Regions from separate parts of the Ezakiella massiliensis genome, predicted to be linked through region 2. Evidence: riboswitches for the same ligand, from Rfam matches in the RefSeq annotation. Region 2 holds a riboswitch; the other holds the start of a gene.
The links. Region 2 has a riboswitch for cobalamin ahead of AC6FXG_RS07420 (energy-coupling factor ABC transporter permease). Riboswitches for the same ligand answer to the same signal wherever they lie in the genome.
Positions count from the first base shown of each region.

Region 1: linked by a shared signal. The riboswitch ahead of AC6FXG_RS05420 (ABC transporter substrate-binding protein) and the one ahead of AC6FXG_RS07420 (energy-coupling factor ABC transporter permease) in region 2 are both predicted to bind cobalamin.

Region 1 is NZ_JCBCEO010000003.1:96,621-108,855, forward strand. Features, by position in the region: gene AC6FXG_RS05355 (ABC transporter permease) at 1-1,223, shown strand, start outside; gene AC6FXG_RS05360 (thioredoxin family protein) at 2,423-2,839, shown strand; gene AC6FXG_RS05365 (Csac_0668 family 2Fe-2S cluster-binding (seleno)protein) at 2,859-3,341, shown strand; gene AC6FXG_RS05370 (hypothetical protein) at 3,508-4,026, shown strand; gene AC6FXG_RS05375 (PLD nuclease N-terminal domain-containing protein) at 4,758-4,958, shown strand; gene AC6FXG_RS05380 (ABC transporter ATP-binding protein) at 4,958-5,872, shown strand; gene AC6FXG_RS05385 (ABC transporter permease) at 5,869-6,636, shown strand; gene AC6FXG_RS05390 (helix-turn-helix domain-containing protein) at 6,650-7,753, shown strand; gene AC6FXG_RS05395 (hypothetical protein) at 8,003-8,173, shown strand; gene AC6FXG_RS05400 (hypothetical protein) at 8,358-8,684, shown strand; gene AC6FXG_RS05405 (helix-turn-helix transcriptional regulator) at 8,690-8,881, shown strand; gene AC6FXG_RS05410 (DUF3847 domain-containing protein) at 9,057-9,347, shown strand; gene AC6FXG_RS05415 (formate/nitrite transporter family protein) at 9,588-10,154, shown strand; cobalamin riboswitch at 10,290-10,471, shown strand; gene AC6FXG_RS05420 (ABC transporter substrate-binding protein) at 10,611-12,235, shown strand, end outside.
Region 2 is NZ_JCBCEO010000005.1:64,470-76,704, forward strand. Features, by position in the region: gene AC6FXG_RS07390 (PhzF family phenazine biosynthesis protein) at 1-381, opposite strand, end outside; gene AC6FXG_RS07395 (ParB/RepB/Spo0J family partition protein) at 403-1,230, opposite strand; gene AC6FXG_RS07400 (ParA family protein) at 1,241-2,005, opposite strand; gene AC6FXG_RS07405 (energy-coupling factor ABC transporter ATP-binding protein) at 2,744-3,541, opposite strand; gene cbiQ (cobalt ECF transporter T component CbiQ) at 3,549-4,226, opposite strand; gene AC6FXG_RS07415 (energy-coupling factor ABC transporter substrate-binding protein) at 4,226-4,510, opposite strand; gene AC6FXG_RS07420 (energy-coupling factor ABC transporter permease) at 4,494-5,219, opposite strand; cobalamin riboswitch at 5,293-5,474, opposite strand; gene AC6FXG_RS07425 (helical backbone metal receptor) at 5,585-6,787, shown strand; gene AC6FXG_RS07430 (FecCD family ABC transporter permease) at 6,791-7,810, shown strand; gene AC6FXG_RS07435 (ABC transporter ATP-binding protein) at 7,807-8,571, shown strand; gene AC6FXG_RS07440 (hypothetical protein) at 8,645-9,229, shown strand; gene AC6FXG_RS07445 (ArsR/SmtB family transcription factor) at 10,376-10,699, shown strand; gene AC6FXG_RS07450 (methyltransferase domain-containing protein) at 10,757-11,824, shown strand.

The DNA.
Region 1 (12,235 bases), on a different contig from region 2:
AACTCAACAACTTGGCATCAATAAAATCACAGAGATATATTTCTGCAATAGGAATAATTATAATTTCAGTGTTTATAATCATCATAGGTATCTCAAGTTACTACAGAGATTTTTCGTTTTACGATGATGGCTATAATTTCTCTGTTGATTATTTTAGTGAAAACAACCAAGTCCCAAAAATATTAAAAGAAATTGTAGATAAAATCCCCAACGACAAGTCTTATATTTCAAAAGATAAATATGTTCAAGTGGAAAATACAAATGAATTCTCAAAAGAAGCAAAGTCAGCTGGATTAGACGAGGAAGCGAAAAAGAATATAAAAAAATATAAGACAGAGGGTATGGATGGATTTATCATCGCCTTGGAAGAAAAAGACTTAAAAGAACTTGGAGGAAAGAAGGGTGAATTTATTCTCTACAATACAATTCAAGAAGATTCCTCTATTCCAATAGCCAAGGCAAAGAGGATTCCCTATTTCGAAAACCCACAGACTTTAGATATTAACTTAAATGATTATAAGAAGACTATTAAAATTTCAAAGACAATAACAGATTTGGGAAAATATAAGTCGAGAACAAGACCATTTGATGTAAAAGTTTATACAGATTTTGACACTTATTTTAAACTTATGGAAGAAGCAGGTGATGAGAAATACAAAAACTATGCCTATACATTAAAAATGAAGGTAAAAGATTCTGATACCAAAGATGTAAAAGAATATGTAGAAGCCATGATCAGAGAACAAATTTCACCTGAAGATCGCTTTAATATCACAACAGGTGAGGAAACCGAAAAAAATAGATATAACGATTTGAAAAGTCTAATAAAAATTGTAATAGGAATAGCATCGATCATCTTTGTACTAAATATCACCAATGGTTACTCATCCATTAATTTAAGTCTCATGAGCAGAAAAAAAGAAATTGGAAGTCTTTACTCTTGTGGGATGGACGAGGATGAGTTAAAGAGTATTTATCAAAGAGAATTTATTGGAGAGCAGGTAAAGTCCTTTATAATTTCTATTATGGTGAGCTTAGGCCTTATGTTTGTAATATCATTAGTAGCCCCTGATTTAAGAATGAGTACTTTAATAAAATATTATGACTACAAAAGCTTCCTAGGATTTTCATTAGTTGTCTATGGTATTAATCTAATCATCTATCATTTTTCTTTAAAGAGAATTTTAGACAGACCGACTATAGATTTAATTCGAACAATATAATTTCAAAAAAAGTGGAGTATATGAATAAAAAGATTGAGCCAAATTTCTTAAAGTGCCTATAATTTTAGGCACTTTTTTCATATCTACTTTAGGAGATGATAATAATATATTTTTATTCCTTTGTCTATAATTATGGAATATGTTGCTATTTTTGTGCCCACTAATTTGAGTATGTTCCAAATCTAATCATGCTAGATGAAAATATCCCAGCAGGATCAAAAATCTATTAAAGAACACGCTAATTATGAAACTGGGGTTTGTTATGAATCCCAGTTTAATTTTTATAATAAACCTATTTATGTTATAATTATTAAAGAAGGAAAACATTTTATACTTTAAACCAATCTTAATAATTCTGCCAATAATTTACTAAATACTACAATTATTTATCAGCCTAGAATGGATCATGAAAATATGAAAGAGGAAGTAGAGGAAGCAGCTCATAAATATAATGTAGAATTCTTTGTGGTTAAACAAGATATCATAAGTACGAACAAGAAAAATTTAATTCTTTATATATACTAAACTTTAAAATCATAAAGTAAAAAAATGGGGCAACAGCAAAAATGTTGGTGCCCTAATTTTTGAAAATCATCGAGGAGGAAACATGAAGAAAATCATACATTTACTTTTTTTATGCTTAATTTCAATATTTGTTTTTTTCTGTATTGAATATGTTGTATATAAATTCTTTATTCTCCACAATCCATTATATATAGTTACATTTATATTGTTTTTGCTTGTGTTTTCTTTGGATATTCACTTGTTGAATAAAATGAATTTTCCAAATAAGATAATTTCCCCAGCGATTGCGTTAATAACTGTATTTTTAGGTTTGGCACTTTTGAAGTTTTTGCTACCTATTTTGAAATAAATATCGGTTAAAATTAGGCTGAGGAAATGGGGAATTTCTATGCCTTTTACAGATGATTCAAATGGATGATACTTTTTCGGCACTTCTAATATAGTGAGTTTTGTGATATACTTACTCTAAATTAGGAATAATACACCGCTTGTTCGGATGTAGTATGACGATTGCACTTATACGTCAGAAGCCCAAAAGATTGACGTATCTCATCGTCCATTTCGCAAAGAATTGACGGTCAACGACGACATTCCGCAAGGAATCTCAGTCCCTAAAGGTGAACCTACCATGATCAGTTTGTCTGAGCTATAAAAAATGCCAGAATTATTGAGGTATACAAAATGGAACTGAAAAGGTTAGTAGTATAACAAGCAAATTTAATATACTTGCGATTGGAGAAAACTGGTGTATTGATTCTATAATTAATATTCCTGTAGTTCATTGGTTAGAAAAAAACAATGAAAATATAAAACTTAAAGTAATAGATACAGATAGTTACAGTAAGTTTATGCCTAATGAAAAAGTTATTACACCAACATTTATTATTATGAATCAAGAATATCAGGAGATAGGGAAATGGGTTCAATATCCTAAAAGAATAATAGATGTGGTTGAATCTAAGGACCAAGTTCGAATTATAGTAGAGAAAAGGAGATACCGACAGGGAGAATATATTGTAGATACATTGGAAGAGGTATTAGATATCCTGATTAACTATAGAAATAATATTTATTTAGAAAGGAGGAAATAAAGTGAGTCAAGAAAATAAGATAAATCAATCTTGCTGAGGTTCAATACAAAAAACCACTGGTACAGTGGAAGAAAAAGCAAATTGCCCCAAATGTCACAAAATAGGAGAAAAGGTTAAGAATATAACTGTAAAGCATATGGTATCAGAAAACCTTATGGGAAAGGTTGTAGATGAAGAAACTTACTATTTATGTATGAATGAAGATTGTGATGTCGTGTATTATAACTTAAACAATGAAAGAGTTTTTTATAAGGAAGATGTAAAAGTTCCTATATGGTTTAAAAAGGATGCAAATCCCAAATATATATGCTATTGCAACCAAGTTACAGAGCAACAAATTATAAACGCTGTTTTATATGATGGTGCAAAGAATATTAAAGATATTATTAGACTTACAGGGGCAATGAAAAATGCAAAGTGCGAAATTAACAATCCTTTGGGTAAATGCTGTAGTCCTTTTATTCAAGAAACCATCAATAAGGCATTAAAAAGCAAACAATAGTTTGCGACACATAATTTATAAAGTACGTCATAACAGTAATAAAATTAAAAATAATAAAAAACTATAGAATTAAAATTTTAACTGTTCAGATGTAAAAGTCTGGGTCGCTTTTTTATTTTTCCCGGAAAGGAGGTCACCTATATGGTAAATGATGGAGTTAGGTTAAATGAAAAATAAAAACAGGAAAAATTTAATAATAGTGACTTTAATGATAGGGTTGATATTTATAACTTCTTGTTCTAAAGAAAAAAATGTTAAAAGTGAAGAGTTTCATTTGTTTAAAGAAGAGATGTCATCAAATAAAAAAATAGGTGAGATTCAAATAAAATTTTTAAGACCATCCTTATATATTAATTTTGTTACATCTGAAAATTTTAAAATTAATGATGTAAAAAAAGTAATAGATAAATTAAAACCATTCATAAATACCAATCACATGGATGAAATTGCAAGCAAATATTGGGAAAAAGATACAAAAGTATCTACTGTATATATATCTTTTTATAATGGAAAAATAGATAAGAATGACACAAGAAAGAATCTCGTGTATAGTATATATACAGAGTATTATAAAACTCATGTTGTTGATGACAATCCTTTAAATATAGATGCTTATAGCACATGGTTTATAGAAGTTGATGGGAAAGAATATCAACTTGAGGATTACTTAGACGGAGATTATTAAAATTGGTATATTTTTATCTAAGAGTAGTAAGACATTTCTTGTCTGATAAATTTGATATTACAAAACATAAGAATTATAAGCTGTTGGAAGATCATGATAAGAAAAACTTGTTTGATGTGGAAGAGTATTTAACAAATAGAGATAAGGTAAAGTTAAAATTAATTTAAAGAAAAATAAATATTAGATAATCTCAGGCGATAGAAATTAAAAACTCTATCGTCTTTTTTATACTCAAAATTTGGAGTGTATGATGATAAAGATAAGAAGTCCATATTAGGGCAAATAAAAAGCTTTAAGGCAGATAACAAAGCTAAGTCAAATAAGAAAGAACATAGCAAAGGTACAGAGAGATAAATACCGGCAGTCTTCGGACTGCCTTTATTTTTTGTAATATAAATAGATTGTATAATGATGTTATATGTGGAGATTGTAGTATTGATGTATAGATAATAAGATAACAGACTATAAAAGTATTGGAATCAATGTTTTATAGGGTTCTATTAAAACTCTTATAAAACATTTTTTAATTTAAGGAATATATTGAATGATTTTTCAAAAATTAGACAAATTTTATATTATTGAGGGGTATTTAATAATCTTATGATATCTAACAATAAATACTTAAGATAAGTTTACTTGTAGTTGATAAAAATAGAATAAGTTTACTGATAGTTTCTTGACAGTTGATTAAGTAAAATGATAAGATGTACACAAATAAAGGAGGGTTTAAAATGGATGTTATTAGAGAATATTTGCCGATACTTATACCTATTATTATATTAGAAATTGGACTTATGATTTATTCCTTAAGACATGTTTTAAAACACGATAGATATAAATTTGGAAGCAGAACTATGTGGATTTTAATAGTTGTTTTTATTCAAATTATTGGACCTATCTTATACTTAACAATAGGTAGGGAGGACGAATAATGGAAGCACTAAAAATCGAAAATCTTCATAAATCCTTTGGGAAAAATACGATTATTAATGGATTGTCCATGTCGATTCCTGAAAACACAATCTTTGGTTTTTTAGGCAAAAATGGTGCTGGAAAAACTACAACAATGAAAATGATTTTAGGATTTTTGAAAATTGATGAAGGTTCCATTGAAGTCTTTGGGGAAAGAGTAAGCTTTGGTCAGTCAAAAACCAATCGATTTATCGGGTATCTTCCAGATGTCCCTGAATTTTATGGTTATATGACTGCTAAAGAATATCTCAATTTATGTGGGTATATAACTGGTCTTAGCAAAAATGAAATTAAGAACAAGAGCGAAGAACTTTTAGAATTGGTGGGATTAAGAGATGTAAATAAAAGAATTAGCGGCTATTCTAGAGGTATGAAACAACGCTTGGGTATTGCCCAAGCGTTGTTAAATAGCCCAAAACTATTAATGTGTGATGAACCGACTTCTGCTCTTGATCCACTCGGAAGAAAAGAGATACTAGACATAATATTAAAAATAAAAGACTCTACTACTGTCATTTTTTCCACACATATTTTATCGGATGTTGAAGCAATCTGTGATCATGTTGTGGTGCTTGATAAAGGGAAAAATGTACTAGAAGGTTCAATAGATGAATTAAAAAATATAAAGAGGAAAAACATAATTAAGATTAGGTTTAAGTCGAATGAAGAACTAAAGGTATTTAAGTCACTAGATAAATTTTCAAATTTGGTAACTAATGAAAAAGGAGATACTCTAAACTTAACAGACGAAGAAAATCAGTTGAAAGATATTGATATTTTATATGAGTTATATAAGTTAAACATATTTCCTCTAGAAATAAAAATAGAAGAGCCTACATTAGAAAATATTTTTATGGAGGTAACGAAAGCATGAGGATATTTTTATCTTTATTAAAGAAAGAAGCTATTGAAGGTGCAAGAACTAAAAAAATGATTTCTACCTTTATCTTATTTTTGTTTATCGGGTTAATAAGTCCTTTGACAGCGAAATTAACTCCCATGATACTTCAATCCATAGCTACAGGAAACATAGATATTAACGTAGCACCACCATCAGAAATTGACTCTTGGACACAATTCTTTAAAAACATTAGTCAAATAGGTATGTTTGGATTAGCCATTATATTAAGTACTCAAATGGCTAATGAATTCCAAAAGGGAACATTGATTAATTTGTTATCTAAGGGACTTCCAAGGTATCAAGTTGTGCTATCAAAGATTTTTTATAATTTTATTTTGTGGTTTTTAGCTTACTTTTGCTCATTTATACTAACTTATTTCTACACAAAGTACTTTTTCGGGATTTCATTTCCTATTAGAAATATACTTATGGCAGCCTTGCTTCCTTTTATATTTGGATTATTTTTAATATCGTTAGAGATATTAGCTGGAGTGATTTCAGGAAATGTTATAGGTACATTAATATTAACGACTGCTGGGATTGTGATTCAACTTATATTATCTATTCGAGATGAAATTGTTAAATACATGCCTATTGCATTGATAGGAAAGCCTGTGAACCTTATAAAAGGAATAGGATATTATGACTATTATGTACCGATTATTACGGGCAGTATATTGCTTATACTGTGTATAGTAATTTCGATTGCTGTAATAAACAAAAAGCAAATCAGTTAGGAGGTAAAATATCATGCTAAAAATTGGAGAAAATATTCTTCAAAAGCGAAAAGAAAGAGGCATAACTCAGGAAGAATTAGCAGAATTTATGATGGTAACAAAGGCTTCCGTATCAAAATGGGAGACAGGTCAAAGCTATCCAGATATTTTACTCCTACCAAAACTTGCCACTTTCTTTAATATAAGTGTGGATGAATTAATAGGATACGACCCAGACTTATCTCCAACTCAAATACAAAAATTTTATATAGACTTAGAGGATCGTGTTTCGGATGCAGGTATGGATAGTATCCTAGAAGATATAAAAATTAAAATTAAACAATACTATTCTTGCTTTGAACTACTATACTATATGTCTTTGTTTATTTTGAACCATTGTGATTTAACAACTGATGATGTAAAAAAAGAAGAATATCTAGAATACGCAAATAATATACTAAGAAGAGTGTGCGAGCATTCTAAAGATCCTATACAAAAAGAACAATCATTGAGCTTGAGGGCAGCCTGTTTAATTAGTTTAGGAAAATCGGAAGAAGCATTAAATATTTTGCCATCTTCGGACATGCTATCTATATCAAAAGATTGTTTAGTGGCTTCAGCTTATTTAAAAACGAAGAAAGAAAATGAAGTAGATCAAAAATTACAAGTAATGATTTATAAGAACATAATCGATTTAATCACCCTTCTTATGATGAAGAGTAGTTTGAATAATTACGATTGGATTGAAACATTAGAGAAAGTGGAGGATTTAATAGAAACTTTTAATCTTACCCAGATAAATGTTTCCATCGTTTTAAACTTCTATTTATCCTTGGCAACGCACTATATTGACGATAATAATCTCAAACTTGCTGGTAATTATGTGGAAAAACTACTCAATTTGTTAATAGAGAGTAAGGAAAAATCGTTTAAGATAAGAGGCGATGAATTTTTTAATCAAATAGAAGAATGGCTTGATGAAAATTTATTATTATCTACAAATCCAAATAGAAGTGACGATATGATTGTTCGCTTTTATATAGATGCAATAGAGAATAATGAAAGTTTTAAAGGAATTATTTCTGAAGGAAAGGTAAAATCATTAGTTGATAAGGTTAAGGAGATTTACTCTCTATAATTAAATAATACAATCAGATAAAAGGTTGTAATTTTGTTTGTCCATTCCTAAGTAATAGATTTTTACTTAAGTTTATACAACTTTAACAAACTGTCAATTTTTCATGAAAATTTAGAGTTGATCTAATAGGAGAATTTTTGGCAATATGAAGAATGGTTAAAAATATATGAATACTGGTAGTATCCTTATCATGAATATATCAAAAGTTAGGAGTTAGAAATGATAAGATAAAAATCTTGGAGGAATAAAATGAACAAAAAGAACTTATGGCTTATATTAGCAATAATCTCATTTATTACACTTATATTATCAATATACATGTCATATAAGACAGGAAAAACAGAGTATGCATGGATAATCGGTTCTATGCTTTTTGGCATAGGGTGTGGAAGTAGATATAATAACAAGAAAAAGAAATAAAAAAATTTGCAATAGAGAAAGTCATTGGGTTTGAACTTAAAACGATTAGAAATAAAAAATCTAGTCGTTTTTTTATTGTAAGAAAGAAAACAAGTGAATCTTTCTATGATGATATAAGACTTTTACATATATAAACACAATGTCATCATTTAATGTCAAAAGTATTTGACATTAGGAGGTCAGTATGAATCTTATAAAATTTATTGAGTCAAATCAAATGTTTGGTATAGGTTTACTATGGTTATTTCTGGTTGCTTCACTAGTATGTACCTTAATTATGATAGTAACCTTAATTAAAAAAGGAGATGAAAGAAAGGGATATATTGTAAGAAAATCTGGATTAACTGCATTAGTAGTAGGGATAATATTTTTAATTATAAATATAATTTGGAATATTTTCTTTGAACAAAATTCAAGTATAAGCTTTGAAGATAACCCGATATTTTATGTCGGTATAATATCAATAGCTTTTAATATTTCATACCTAATTAACATGAGGAAATACAGGTAAGAGAAATGAAAAATCACATCAAAGAATTTAGAACAGAGAAAGGATTACTTCAACAAGAATTAGCTGATATATGCGGAGTCAGTAGACAAACTGTTAATGCTATTGAAAACAATAAGTATGATCCAACTCTTGAACTTGCTTTTAAATTAGCTCTTGCTCTTGAAACAACTGTAGATGAATTATTCATATATGAATAAAAATATTAAGTCAAATTTTCTTAAAGTGCCTATGATTTTAGGCACTTTTTCTATATCAGATTTTATGAGATGATAATAGAATATTTTTAACAAAACATTCAACTCAAGATACAAATTATAAGACGGAGAGATGATATCTTCATCGTCTTTTTTTATTACAAAAAAGGAGTTATATATGAAAAAACTAGAACAAATAAGACAAGAGTCAAAAGAAATAAAAGATAAAATAGACGATACAGAAGAAAGATTAAGGCAACTAAAAAATCAAGAAAAAAAGATATTAAAACAAGACATAGTGAAAAGAAGAAAAGAAAGAACTCATAGGCTAATAACAAGAGGAGCAATCTTAGAAAGCCTTATAGAAAATTCAGAAGAACTAACAGATGAAGAAATAAAAATCCTACTAGAAGAAGCAACAAATACAAAAGAATTTAAAGAAACACTAAAAATAATTATAGAAAATTAAGAAAAATAAAATAATCAAATCTCCCTTAGATTTTCTAAGGGCGCAATTATACACCTTAAAGGGTGATTGCGTGGCTTTAGAGCCAAACCCTTGCAGGGAGCAACAACCATTCGCTTTTTAAAAGTCAAGGGTAAATAAACTCGCTAACGCTCGCCCTTGACTTTTAAAATTTGAAATGAACAAAACAATTAAGCCGACATACTGAAACAACAAAAATTAATTCAGTAGTCGGCTTTTTCTATTCTATCATTTCAAAACGCTCATTCACAAAGAGGATATAAAAATCTATTAAGCCTCCACCTAAAACAACAAAAAAAGAAAGAGAGTGATAACTTATTTACAGGCAAGGTCGGATATTTCTTTTATAATGAGAAAAAGTCTTATACAAAATTTCTACTAAAGGTCCTAATAGGAAACGCCCTTGGAGCAGTACTAATAGCCTTTCTTTTATCTTTAAGTAGAAATGGAGAATTTTTACAAGAAAAGGCTTTGGCTTTAGTAAACACAAAATTAAACGACACTTATTTAAGTTTATTTGTCCTAGGAATAATGTGTAACATCTTCGTCGTCTTTGGAGTAGAAGAATACAAGACAAACACCCAGGACCTTGGAAAATATTTAGGCATAATCTTTGCAGTAATGGTCTTTATCCTTGCAGGCTTTGAACACTCTATTGCAGATATTTTTTACTTTGCCATGGCAGGAGTTTGGAGTCTAAATGGATTTTTGAGAATTTTAGTTATAGTTTTAGGAAATGCAGTTGGCGGACTTTTAGTTCCAAGTGTTAGATTATTAGAAAGAGAATAGATCTTTTCAAATAGATTTATGAAGTAAAAATTTCTTTTTTAAAAAATTACAGAATTTATAAAAATATAAATTTTTAAATAGCAAGTCCAAGTCTTTTTTTATTGAAAAAAACATTTCAAAGTGCTATAATTATTACAATTGAATAAGATGCTAAGTGAGTAAATAAGCTTTTATTTACTTAAAGGGAATTAAGTGAAAATCTTAAACGATCCGGTCGCTGTAAGTGTTAGTATATTTAACTATGCCATTGGGAAACTGAGAAGGCTAAATATATGGTAGGCACAAGTCAGAAAACCTGCTTGGCATTTGAATTTATCCCTATTTCCGTCGAAAGTAGGTAAAAAAGCAGTTACTGTACCATTGTTTTTTGAGCTTACTATTTTTAGGCTTATAGACAATGGTTTTTTATTTTTAGGATTTAGAGTAAAGTTCAATAATAATTCTAAGGAGAAGAAAATGAAAAAGAATTTAAAGTTTTTCCTTGTTCTAGCCTTGGCCTTGGTTTTAGGTCTAAGTGCCTGCAATAAAAATGCAGAGCCAGAAGGAAAAGTAGAGGAAGCAGTTCAAAAACCTGCAAGCACAGAAGAAAAAGTTGCAAAAACAAGTGAAGAGAAAAAGAAGGTAGAAAGATTAGTAATTGGAACTACAGCTGAAAACAATGTTTTTTCTGCAGTTTCACAAAAAGATGCTTTTGGTAGGACTAACTATAACAACTTTACCCAAGGTGACTTTGTCTATGTTGATAAAAATAACGAAATACAACCATTCTTTTTTACAGAATTTACAATTTCTGACGATGGCAAAGAGTTAGTTTTTAAATGGCCAGAGGGAGCAATTTGGCATGACGGAGTTCCTGTATCTGAAGAGGACATTTTATTTACCTTTGACTTTATGAAAAATGTTAGAGAGTCAGGAGGCTTAAAAAACCTTGAAAGCTGGGAAATTACTGGCGACCATGAATGCACTCTTAAATTTTCAGAGCCTGATGTTTTTTATTGGCTAAATGCTTCTGCATCTAACAACTCTTGTTTATTTGCCAAACACATTTGGGAAAAGGTAGAAGACCCATCTACTTATGATGGCGAAGATGCTGCTATTGGCTGTGGACCTTATAAGCTAGTTGCTGTAGACAGAGACTCACAAACTTCAGTTTATAAGGCAGTTCCAGAAAACAATTATGGTGGAGACCTTATGGTAGAAGAAGTTGTCCTTCAATCATATTCTGGAGAAGACACCCTAATGATGGCCATGGCCAATGGTGAAATAGATGCATTTTTCAATTATGCAAATCCAATAGATGGACCTATTATGGATACAATAAAGTCTAATCCCGACATAGACCCAGGAGCCAGTGACTTTGGTGGCCATTACCAACTTACTTATGGTATGAAGAGAAAGCCAGGAGACGATATTAACTTTAGAAAGGCTGTAAGGGCTGGACTTGACTATGACAGATTGGCTCAAGTAATTGCAGGCGACTATGGCAAGCATCCAGGAATTGGAATAGTTACACCTGTAAACAAGGGTTTTGACAAAAGTCTAGGAATTTTAGACCAAGACCTTGAAGAGGCGAAAAATTTATTAGACCAAGCTGGCTACAAGGATGTTGATGGTGATGGCTTTAGAGAACTTCCAGATGGATCTCCAATGGATGTTATGATTACTATGCAATATTCTAAAAAAGGCAAGGAAACCTATAGTAGAATTGCTGAAGTTATAGGAGCATCTTTAAAAGATTTGGGAATTAAAACCCATATTGACGAAGACTCACTTAGAAATGGTGAAGTATGGGAAGCCAATGTTAGTGAAGGCAAGTACGACCTTTCTATTGGTTACACTACTTCTGGAATGACAAACTGGTCAAGTGCCTTCAGGTACTTTGTAGGTGCACCAAGATTTGAAGGAGAAAAAACTTGGATTTGGGGAACCTATGATGATCCAGAATTTTTAGAAACATTTTACAAGATGCAAGTATCAAAGACCAATGAAGAATATGCTGGCTATATGAACAAATTACAACACATGGCAGCAGAAGATTGTTTTGCCCAAGCCCTTTGCTGGGAAGAAGGTCACTTCCCATA
Region 2 (12,235 bases):
GCCGATCTTCTCGACTTCATAGTCCATATAATCTATATTTACATCTAGGATTTCCCCGTCTTTGAGCTCCAGCTCTGCCCTCTTGGTCCCCTCTTCTATAGGCCTGATGTAGCCCATGTTAGACAGGACATAAAAGGCGCCTATAGCTGCGTGGCCAGAAAATTTAATCTCCTGAGTCGGGGTAAAAAATTCTATAAAAAATCTGCCGCCCTCACGGTTGTGGATAAAAGCACTTTGTGAGAGGTTGATCTCATTTGCAATTTGCGGATAATACATTTGAGGGACTTCTTCGCACTCCGGCACAACTGCGGCCGGGTTACCGCCAAAGCGGCACTGCGTGAAGCTATCAATTGTAATTAGCCTTAAGTCCATTAAATTCATATAATCACCTTTCTTATTATATCAAATGTGATTTAATAGTTCAATTAGTCGGTCAAGCTCGTCCATGGAATGGTAGTCTATGACGATCGACCCTCTGCCCTTTTTGTCATTGATGCGGACCTTAGCCATAAATTTATTTTGCAGGTCCTCTTCAATCTCTTTAATAAAAATATTTTCTACTGTGCCCTTGGCCTTCTTGGACTCTTTTTCAGTTTGACGGACATTTAAGCCAAGCTCTTTAATTTTCTTTGCCAAGACCTGCTGGTCCTTTAGAGGCAGGCCAGATAACACTTTAGCGTGGCCAAAGCTAATAGCCCCAGACCTAACATCTTCCATTACGTGGGGGTCAAGCTTCAAGAGTCTAAGGACATTTGCCACATGGCTCCTGCTCTTACCAATTTCCTTGGCAAAGTCAGCCTGAGTTAGGCCAGCTTCTTTCATGAGTTCTTCATAGCTCAGGGCCTCTTCAATTGGATTTAGATTTTCCCTTTGAATATTTTCAATCAAGGAAAGCTTTTTGATGTCTTCCTTGGGGAAGTCTCTAACAATTGCTGGGATCTTGTCCCTGCCCAGGCTAATGGTCGCCCTGTACCGCCTCTCCCCTGCAACTATCATATACCCATCTTCAAATGGAGTTAACAGGATTGGCTCCAAAAGTCCGTGAGACTTTATGCTCTCGGCCAATTCTTTGATCGCATCTTCGTCAAAGTCCTTGCGAACTTGGTCGGGATTGGCTTTAATTTTACTTAGCTCTATTTCTTGGATCTCTTCCTTAGGGATGTGCTTAGTCTCTTCGACTTGTTCGAAAAGTGCATCCAAGCCCTTGCCCAGTGATTTATTTTTTCTCATATAGACTCCTTTATCTAAAGCGCTTGTCGAATTCGTTTGCAAACTTCTTGTAAGCTTGGGCACCGGCAGATCTTTTATCGTAGTCAAAAATGGATAGACCGTGGCTGGGTGCCTCCGCCAGAGTTACATTTCTGGGGATGGAAGCTTTAAAGACCAAGTCCTTAAAAAATCCCCTGACCTCTGCCTCTACATCCTGGGCCAGATTGTTTCTGGTGTCATGCATGGTGAGTAAGATGCCCTTGATCTCAAGGCCAGAATTATAATTTTCCTTGACCAAGTTAACCGTTTTCATCAGCTGGGTCACGCCTTCAAGCGCGTAGTATTCAGACTGGATGGTCGATATAACCCCGTCGCTAGCATTTAGGCTCATAAGCGAAAGTATGCCCAGACTTGGCGGACAATCGATAAAAATGTAGTCGTAAAGAGGACTGACCTCTTGCAATTTATTTCGGAGGAGATAATGCCAGTTGCCATTTACAGCTAGCTCGATTTCCATACCTGCAGAATCACTTGACCCAGCAATGAGCTTTAGGCCCTTGTGAGTGGTATCGGAAATCACAGAAGAAATATCTGCATCCTCCATGATGAGCTCATAAATATTGCCCACGATTTTCGTGGAATCATCTGTGAGACCCGAGGATAAATTTGCCTGGGGGTCCACGTCGACAACTAAAACTTTGCGGCCTTTGTCAACCAAGGCTGCAGCTAAGTTCAAGGTCGTTGTAGTCTTGCCAACGCCGCCCTTTTGATTAAAAAAAGATAAAATATTTGCCATAAGCCCTCCTATAATTATAATACCATAAAAGGACCAAGAATAAAAGACTAATGGGATTTATTTTTTAAATTGTTCCACGTGGAACAATCGAAAAATAAATTGTGATTTAAAATTGCGAGCATACGGCCAGGAAATTTGAAATAATAATGCGATTTGCAAATCAAAGATGTGGGACAACAGAATTGAAAGAAGAAATTTTAATTAAAAATCATGAACATAAGGCCGTGTAAAGTTAAATGAAAAACGCAATTTGCAATTGAAGGCACGCTGCTAGCATATTAGGAATAAAAAAACAATTTCAAATGTAAGATGAAAATCAACAGAATTGGAAAAATAAACTGTGATTTAAAATTAGAAGCGTATGGGCAGGAAAGTTGAAATAAAATTTTAATTATTAAACAAAGATGAAAAGCGACAAAACTTGAAAAACAAATTGCCATTTAAAATTAAAAGTACAAGCACAAGAGCATATAAAATAAAAAATGTTCCACGTGGAACAATTAATAAGTAACAACTTATAATGCAGACAAGAATGCAAATAAAAGTCAGACTTTAAATGCAAGTTAAAAACAAAGAAAACTAATCGTCAAGCACGACTAGAAATAAAAATGCAAGTGAGCGATAAAAATAAAAACAAAGGAAGATATGAATAATATAAAACACATAAGCAAAGGTAATTGCAACAAAAGATAGAGCACAAGATAAAACATAAATAAAAATAATGTTCCACGTGGAACATTATTTGTTTAAAATCTTAATAAGGTCTTCAATTGTATTTATATCTGGGAGCTTGCACTCGGATTTTATCCTGGCTATTGTCGGCTGTCTGAGGCCGGCTTCTTCTAAAAGTTCTTTTTGACAGAAGACTTGGTCCTTTGTCCCAGATGCGATTATTTGCCCCTGGCTGAGAACGCTGGCATGGGTGCATATGTCGTAGATAAAATCCATATCGTGGGAAGAAATTAGAATGCCAACGCCCTCACTTGCCAAGGCTTTGATCAGCTGGGTCATGTTTTCCGTTAGTCGGGGGTCCAGGCCCGCTGTGGGTTCATCAAATAGTATATAGTCGGGCTCCATGGCAAGGACTCCTGCTATGGCCACCCGTTTTTTCTGCCCGTAGCTAAGAGCGTGGGCAGGGCGGTCAAGCAGATCTTCTATCTCGAGTTTGTTTGCAAGAACCTTTAGTTTGGCCTCGATATATTCATCTGACCTTTTAAGGTTTCTAAGAGGGAATACTATGTCATCTCTGACATTTGAGTAAAAAATCTGCTTGTCTGGATTTTGCATGACAAGGTTGACCCTAGTCCTATAGTCCCTTAGCTCTTTCTTTTTGAAAATGACTTCTTTGCCTTCCAAGAAAATTTGTCCAGAGCCGGGCGTATTTAATCCCAGTATATTGAAGAAGAGCGTGGATTTGCCCGCACCGTTTTCGCCCACCAGAGCATGGACTGTTGATTTTTCAATTGTTAAATTTATATCCTTTATCCCAAATTTGCTTTGGGGGTAAGAGTAGTTTAAATTTTTGATTTCTAACATTGTTCACCTAATAATAAAAATTTCCATCAAAGAGTTTTAAGTCAAGGGCATCTTCCCATTCGCCGTAAGAACTTAGCATGTCTATAAAGAGCTTGGACCCCATGAGGCCAGAGGATTTAATCATCATCCACTTGGTATCGTTTGCGTGTTTTAATTCCATGGCCACATGCATGTCTTTAAATTCCATCATAAAAAAGTTTATATACCTGTACATAAGGATAAACTGCTCCACAAAAACTCGGGGTAGGTGGAGGTCCTTAAAGATCATAATGGTTTGGTTGATGGGTATGGTCAGGGCCATAAAGTATGTGCAAGTTATACATGCAAAGCTCCTCACAAAGGTCTGGTAGGCACTTGTAAGGGCCTGGGAATTGGTGCCGATGTAAAGTCTTCCTATTATAATATAGTATTCGACATTTTCCTTTATCTTTGCTATTGTAAGGACCATTGCGATTAATGAAATAACAATAAAACCAAGGGGTAATTTATATAATTTAAAAAGTGGTCTGGCCGGAATTTTTGCCCCAAAAATCATGACTAGAACCACGGCTATAGCGATTAGAGCCTGGGCATAGAGATTATTAATGCTCAGGGATAAAATAAGTAAGGCAAAACCCAAGAGCATTTTCACTCTCGGGTTTTTCTTGGTAAAATTATTATTGTATGCGATTTGGTCAATCGTCATTATTTATTTGCTCCTTGTTTTTTGCCCTTGTTATAGCCAAAGTAATAGCCTATAACAATTGCGCCGATAGCTGCTTGGAAGGCAAACAAAAAGCTTTCGATTTCGCCTGAGGCTGGTTCGTAAATACTTTCAAACCAAGGTTCGAAATCTGGGTTTGCTTCGGCTATTCTTTCTTCGGCTGCGTCATCAGCTCCGCCAAATTCTGCGTCTTTTTGAATCATAAAAGGCACTACAAATAGAGCCACCATTAAGATGATGAGGATTATCTTAGTTGACTTTTTCATATAAAATGCCTCCTTCGTACTTGACAATTGCGTTGTAAATAAGGACGGTTAGGATACCTTCCATTACAGCAATTGGAAGTTGGGTGATTGCAAAAATTTCCAAATAGCTTAGGACTGATGCACCGAATGTTGGATTAGGGAAGGCCAGACCGAGCTCAATTGAGGTTACGATGTAAGTCCCTAAGTCTGATAAGAATGCTGCTAAAAATACAGCTACTAGGTCGCTTACATTCATTTTCTTCATTAGCTTGTAAACACCAACAGCTATATAGGCACCAATAATGGCCATTGATAGGGCGTTAGCACCTAGAGTTGTCAGTCCACCGTGTGCAAGTAAGATGGCTTGGAAGATTAGAACAATTGTTCCAAGGACAAACATTGGGCCTGCGCCAAACAATATTGCCCCAAGGCCAATACCTGTTGGGTGTGAGCATGATCCTGTCATTGCTGGTAATTTAAGCGATGATAGCAAAAATACATATGCGCCAGCAAGGGCCAAGAGCATTTTCTTTTCAGGCTTATTTACTGTGATGTCTTTAATTGACTTAATCCCGTAAATCACAAAGGGGATAGCGATTACAAAGTAAATAGCCGCGTGAACCTTTGGCAAAAATCCTTCTGCTATGTGCATGGCGTGGGTGGTATTTGGGACCATGATAGCCATTGCAAAGAGAAGAAAAGCTGCCAGTCTCTTTTGAATTTTCTTCATAAAAAAACCTCCTATATATTCTGCTCCGACAGATATAATGGAGGGTACTAAAAAAATTAGACCCTTCCCACCGAAGCGTCTCTAACTAGTCGCAGGTATCCTGACTCGGCGTCACAGCGTTGACCCTGCCTTCCCTTTAAGTGGCAAGAGGTCGCTCAGCCTATACAGTAGCGGGGGCTGTCCGGATTTACCGGTTCCCTGATATCGATTAGCTATCAACAAGTTCATTCTAACACGAAAAATAAATTATTGCAAGCAAATTGATAGGGAATTATCATTTATTTGTAAAAATTTCTGCAAAAATTAATTGCAATTAAAAAACTCTTGTGCTACAATGTAGGCAAATTTGAAAAGGAGGTTTCGAAATGAAACAAAGACTACTCGCATTAGTGCTAGCCTTTATGATGATCTTCTCAATCGGATTAAGCGCTGCACCACAAAAGGTCGAATCCAAGGACCTATTAACACAAAATGCTCGCTCATTTATTGATGGCGACCAAATTAAAACTTACGGCCTCGAAGTTGAAGCCAAAGAAAAAACTCTAACCGTCGTTGACGGGGAAGACAAAATCAGCTTTACAGCTGGATCCAATGTCATGACCGTAAACGGCACTGACTTTACAATGGATACCAAGACAATCGCTAAGGACGGCAAGGTATATGTTCCATTTAGGATTTTATTTGAAACTTTAAACTACCAAGTTGGCTGGGACAAGGCTGCAAAAGCTGTCACTCTTGACAAGAAAGCAGAAGCTAAACTTCCTGTCAAAAACGACAAGTACGAAATAAAAGAAACTCATTCCAAGATTGTATCAATCGCTCCATCAGTAACTGAAACATTATTTGAAATCGGAGCAGGGGACATGGCCTTAGGCAGAACTGACTACTGCAACTTCCCTAAGGAAGCTGAAAAAGTAACATCAGTCGGCTCAATGATGGAACCTGACATTGAAAAAGTGATTAGCTTGAAGCCAACTTGTGTGCTTGCACAAACTCACTTTAAGGAAGAAGTTTTGGCCAAATTACAAAAGGCTGGCATCAAGGTCTTTGCCATGGAAACACCAAAGTCAATGGAAGAAACTTACAAGTCAATCGAAACAATTGGCCTAATTACAGGCAAAAATGCAGAAGCCAGAGCCCTAGTTGCAACCATGAAGGCAAAGCTCCAAAGCGTTGAAAGATACACCAAAAAATTATCAGCTCCTACTGCATATATAGTAGTAGGCACAGGTGAATACGGTGAATACACCCACGGCAAGGATTCATTTATGGATGATATCCTAAGAATTGCCGGCCTTACAAATGGCCCAAGGGATGCAGAAGGCTTTAAGTATACCTTGGAAAAATTAATCGCCCTAAACCCACACTACATGTTAGTGCCAGCTTTTGCTATCGACCAAGTCAAGACAGACAAGGTTTACAAGGGCCTATCAGCTGTTAATGAAGGCAGGGTAATAGAAATAGATGCAGACGTATTCTCTAGACCATCAGCCCGCGTGGTTGATGAAGGAATCAAGGCTCTCTTAAAGATTGCCCACCCAGAAGTTCTAAAGAGTTTGGAATTCTAATTTATGAAAAAAACTTTTCTCTTATTGGCCTTGGCGGCTTTAATCGGCCTAATGCTACTGGCAATCGGCTTTGGCTCGATTGATATTAGCTTTGCGACCATAATTGCTGCCATAAAAAATCTAATAAGAAATGGGGTGGATGGGATTGATTTTACTGATCCCATCCACTTTATCATATTTGAGGTAAGGCTGCCTAGGATTATTTTGTCGGTTCTAACAGGAGGCTTACTCGCAATGGCAGGGGCTTCATATCAAGCCATCTTCCAAAACCCCATGGCCGATCCCTTTGTAATGGGCGTGTCATCAGGGGCGGCTTTTGGTGCGACAATGGCAATTGTATTTTTGCCGGCCACCAGCTTTTTTGGCCACACCCTTGTGAGCCTATCGGCCTTTGCCTGCGCAATAATCACATCGCTTATAGTCTACACGGTCTCGCGGACCAAGAGGGGAGTGGACAACTACTCGGTTTTACTTACAGGTATTGTCATCTCGGCTATTCTTTCCTCGGCCATCTCTCTTATAATGATGGTCCACAGGGACGAGGCTATTGCCATTATCACCTGGACAATGGGGTCTTTTAACGCCAAGAGCTGGATCCACGTTGGAACGATTTTTATACCGACCCTAATTGCCTTTATAGTTACAATTTACCACGGCAAGGATTTAAATCTCCTGGTAATGGGCGAAGAAGAGGCCATATCCATGGGCCTGGATGTAAAAAAATTAAAGCGAAATCTTCTTTTACTATCTGCACTTTTAACATCACTGGCGGTTTCAGTGAGCGGAATCATCGGCTTTGTCGGCCTTATAGTCCCACACTTTATCAGGCTAATCTTTGGCGGCGACCACAAGTTTTTGATGCCGGCCTCCATGATAGTGGGGGGAATCTTTATGCTCTTGGCCGATACCTTGGCCAGGTCGCTCATCTCAGGCTTTGAACTCCCGGTTGGCATTATCACATCACTAATTGGCGGGCCCCTATTTATGGTCCTTCTTATCAAGCACAAGAGGAGCCTCCAATGAGCATACTAGAAATCAAGAATTTAAACTTCAGCTATGGAAAAAATCAGGTTTTAAAAAATATTAATCTTTCCCTTGAAGAAGGAGACAAATTAATAATTATTGGCCCCAACGGCTGCGGCAAGACCACCTTGTTAAAGGTCATCTCAGCCTACTTACAGGCAGATTCTGGTTCAATAACTTTGGACGGCAGGGACTTGGATTCTTATACTATAAAAGACCGGGCGAAAATTATTTCCGTCCAACACCAAAATCCAAACAGCTCTTTTGATTTTACAGTCGAAGAAGTGGTCGAGATGGGACGCTATCCATTTTTATCTTGGACGGGCAAACTGAGCGAGACCGACCAAAAAATCGTGGACGACCAAATAAATATAATGGAATTGGCAGACTTAAAAAATAAATCCATCCTAGAAACTTCCGGCGGAGAAAAGGGGAGGGCCATGACGGCCAGGGCCTTTGCCCAATCGCCCAAGCTCATCCTAATGGACGAACCCATTGCAGCCATGGACATAAACCACCAGATAAAGCTCATGAAGACCATAGAAAAAACCTCGGACAAGAGCTTTATAATCGTCCTCCATGACCTCAACCTAGCCTCGGCCTTTGCAGATAAGATTGCCCTTATGAAAGACGGGCAGATAGTCGCCCTTGGCAGGCCAGAGGAAGTTATAAATGCGGAAAACATCCGTCAGGTCTACGAAGTCCAAGTGGACGTAATAATTAAAGACGGCAGGCCCTTTATCATCCCAAAATACAAATAAGAGATAAATTCTGGCAATAATTATTAAATTATGGTAGAATAAATATAGAATTTTCTAAAAAAGGATGATTACAATGAAAAAAGATAAGAAAAAAATAAAAGCCCTTGGCTACACCAGTCTTAAGGGCAGGATAATATACACTGCAATTACCATGATAGTAATATTTATAGGAATCAAAATCATAGATAGCAAGAGCCTCCATACTTATAATCTAAACTTCAGGACCAGCGAAGTCGGCAAGTACCTGGATTTAATGAGCATCTTTGTATTTGTCTACAGCCTCTACTTTATGCTCTACTCGTCGCTTGGAGTCTACGACGCCTTTGATTTTATGACCTCTCACCACTCCTACTCGCCCCTGATCTTTACGGTGATTATGGTGGCCCTGGGAGTCATGATGGCCTTTACCGGAATAGATACAATCGGCAGGATGTTTGAAATGAACGGATTATTAGTAGCCCGCCACGCAAACACATTTTCCGGCACCTATCTATTTGCATCAGCCCTCAAGGCAGTCCTCTACAGCGTCCTCATGTACGTGGTCAGAGTCGCTTCGACCTTTGTAATGAAAAAACAAAACGAACACCTCATGAAAAACAACATGGACATGAGAAGCCGGAGGGAAAGACTGGAAAAAATGTTCAAAGAAAGCGAATAAAAATATTCGAAGAAGAAGGCTCGTTCGCGGGACATCGAGTCCGCACGAACGAGTGGCGACCATTTCAGGATCGCCGTTACGCCACTGCCATTAGGTGGATAGTGCATACATACGTGCTGAAAAATGTTCGTAGGAGAATGGGTTTTGAGCCGAATGTTCATGCCTACAAGGGGCAATCACATTCGCCTTATGTCTGGGATAAACCAGACGCTACATGGCTATATTCATATCCGTAGGGTAAAACTCTATCGCCAGGCAGGTAAAATTGTCCGACCTGGCAGACAATATGAATTTAAAAAGATTAAAGACGATCACAGACAAAGACTTGGAAAGAGTCGAAAAATATAAAAAAGCGCAGAGAATCCTTAAGGCACAGTAGAGTGCCTTTTTTATTTGTGGAAAATATTCTTAATAACATTCTACTAATAACACTTTTCTTTATTTGTCTCTTCCTATTGCATCTCCTCCTATATATGTTTCTTTACCTTTTTTATTCCTATTGCAGCTCCTTCTATATATTTTTCTTTACTTTTATCTTCTTATTCTATTTTCTCTATTCCTACACTTTTTAAATTTCCTCTTTCTCTGTACAATTAGAATGCTCCTTCATCACTAATAATAATAACCATTCTTCTACTCCAATCCACAGTGAAGCGTAACGCTTTATCAGGCGGCGGACTAGGATGGGGTGAATATATGCGTGCTATATGTATGAGTGAGCAATGTGTAAGTGTGTGAAATGTGTGTACCATGAGCTGTGTATGTGTATAAGATGTGTGTATGTGTATAGCTTATGTGTATGATGAGTTGTGTATGTGTATGATGACTTGAGTATGTGTATGGTGAGCTGCGTATGTGTATAAATTATGTGTATGTGTATGAAGGCTTGTGTATGGTGAGCTGTGTATGTGTATGAACGAAATGTATATGCCTGGCGAGGAGGTATTTAGAAAGTCAAGCGCGGGTTATCGAACCTTCCTGTTTGAGGTGTACGCAATTCTAAAGGATGATTTTGATTTTAGTTTTATGGCTGGGCTGTCATGGCCCTAGCTATGAAAAAAATTTTTAAAAATTTAGCAAAAACATATTGAATTTTTTCTATATGTATGTTATAATAAATTTAGATTAAGAAAGGAGTGACTTTTAATGGCTGAGAACATTTATGAAAATATATCCACCAAGCTCAAGGCAATTTCTGATCAAAAACGCTTGAAGATTGTCGACATGCTTTCTTGCGGCGAGCTATGCGCTTGTGAGATTTTGGAAAAATTTGATATCAGTCAGCCGACCTTATCATTTGATATGAAAAAATTGGAAGAGGCCAAGTTGGTTAAGAGCAGGCGGGAGGGCAAAAATGTCTACTACAGCTTAAATCAAAAGGTTTTGGGCCATTTGCTGGACCAGCTTACAAGCATTTTTTCTGACAGCCCCGATTGCATTTGCCACTCAAAAGAGCGGATGGATTATTAATTTTTTTATAGAATAGATAGAATTATTTAAATATGTCTATGTATAAGGAGGTAAATTATGACAGACATTAGAGAAGAGGTTAGAAAGTATTATTCAAAGATTACTGGCGAAGAAGACGGTATAATGGAGACCAAGATTTGCTCTTGCGCCTTGGACGATCTACCTAAGTATGTAAGCGAGGCCAGGGCCCTGGTTCCTGACGAAATTGTCAAGCATTTCTACGGTTGCGGCTCGCCAATTCCAGCTGCCCTTGAAGGGATGACCGTCCTTGACCTGGGATGCGGGACAGGCTATGATGTTTACACCTTGGCCAAATTGGTAGGAGAAAACGGTCGGGTAATTGGCGTTGATATGAACGACGACCAGCTTGCTATAGCCAGAAAATACCAAGACCAGATGGCAGAAAAATTGGCCTACAAAAAATCCAATGTGGAATTTAAAAAAGGCTATATCGAAGACCTCAAATCTCTTGGCATAGAGGACGCCAGCGTGGATATTGTAGTCTCAAATTGCGTTATCAACCTCAGCCCTTACAAGGAACAAGTCTTCAAGGAAATTTGGAGGGTCTTAAAGCCGGGTGGCGAGCTCTTCTTCTCAGACATATTTGCCGACAGACGCTTTGGCGAAGAAATCTCTATGGATTTGATTCTCAGGGGCGAATGCCTGGGCGGAGCTATGTATATAGAGGACTTTAGGCGCCTGCTCAAAAAAATCGGCTGGGAAGACTTTAGGTATATCAAATCCTTTAAGTCCATTATAGGCAACCCAGAAATCGAAGACATGGTGGGTAATGTAGAATTTTACTCACACACCATTAAGGCTGTCAAGCTCCCAGACCTGATAGAAGACATCTGCGAAAATTACGGGCAAGTCGCCATCTACAGGGGCGGCATAACCGGCATGGAAAACTACTTTGATTTGGACGACCACCACAGGTTTTACAAGGACCTACCCCTGGCCGTCTGTGGCAATACCTCTGCCATGATTGAAAACACTCGTCTGGCCAAATACTTTGACATTATTGGCGACAGGACCAAGCACTTTGGAGCCTTCCAAGGATGCTCTACAGCCCCATCAACATCCGACCAAGAAGAAGGCGGCTGCTGTGGAGGAGGCTGCTGCTAAAGTAAATACAAAAGAAAAACCGAGGCGGTGGATACATTTATTGTAGCCACCGCCTTTTTGTAGTTAAATTTGTGATTTGTAAAATATATGGGGCAAGAATCTTGGGCGACATTCTCCTTTAGAATTGTTGCAGGCAATTAGGAAAAATTCGCTCCACATTTTCCTTGAGATTCTTGTCCTCACTCAGAAAAAATTCGGTCCACATAATCTCGGTCGCGGGACATCGAGTCTCCGTGACCGAGGTGTCCACGATTCTCCTCAGACTCTTGTCCTCAATCGTTTTTCCCTTCGGTCTAATGATTGAATAAGAGGTTGCGTGAGTCGCTGCATACCAATCGGTCAATTTCTTGGCGACCATTTGCGTACGAGGCGGAAGTTGTAGGGGTTACCTTTATGGTAACCACCGCCTCG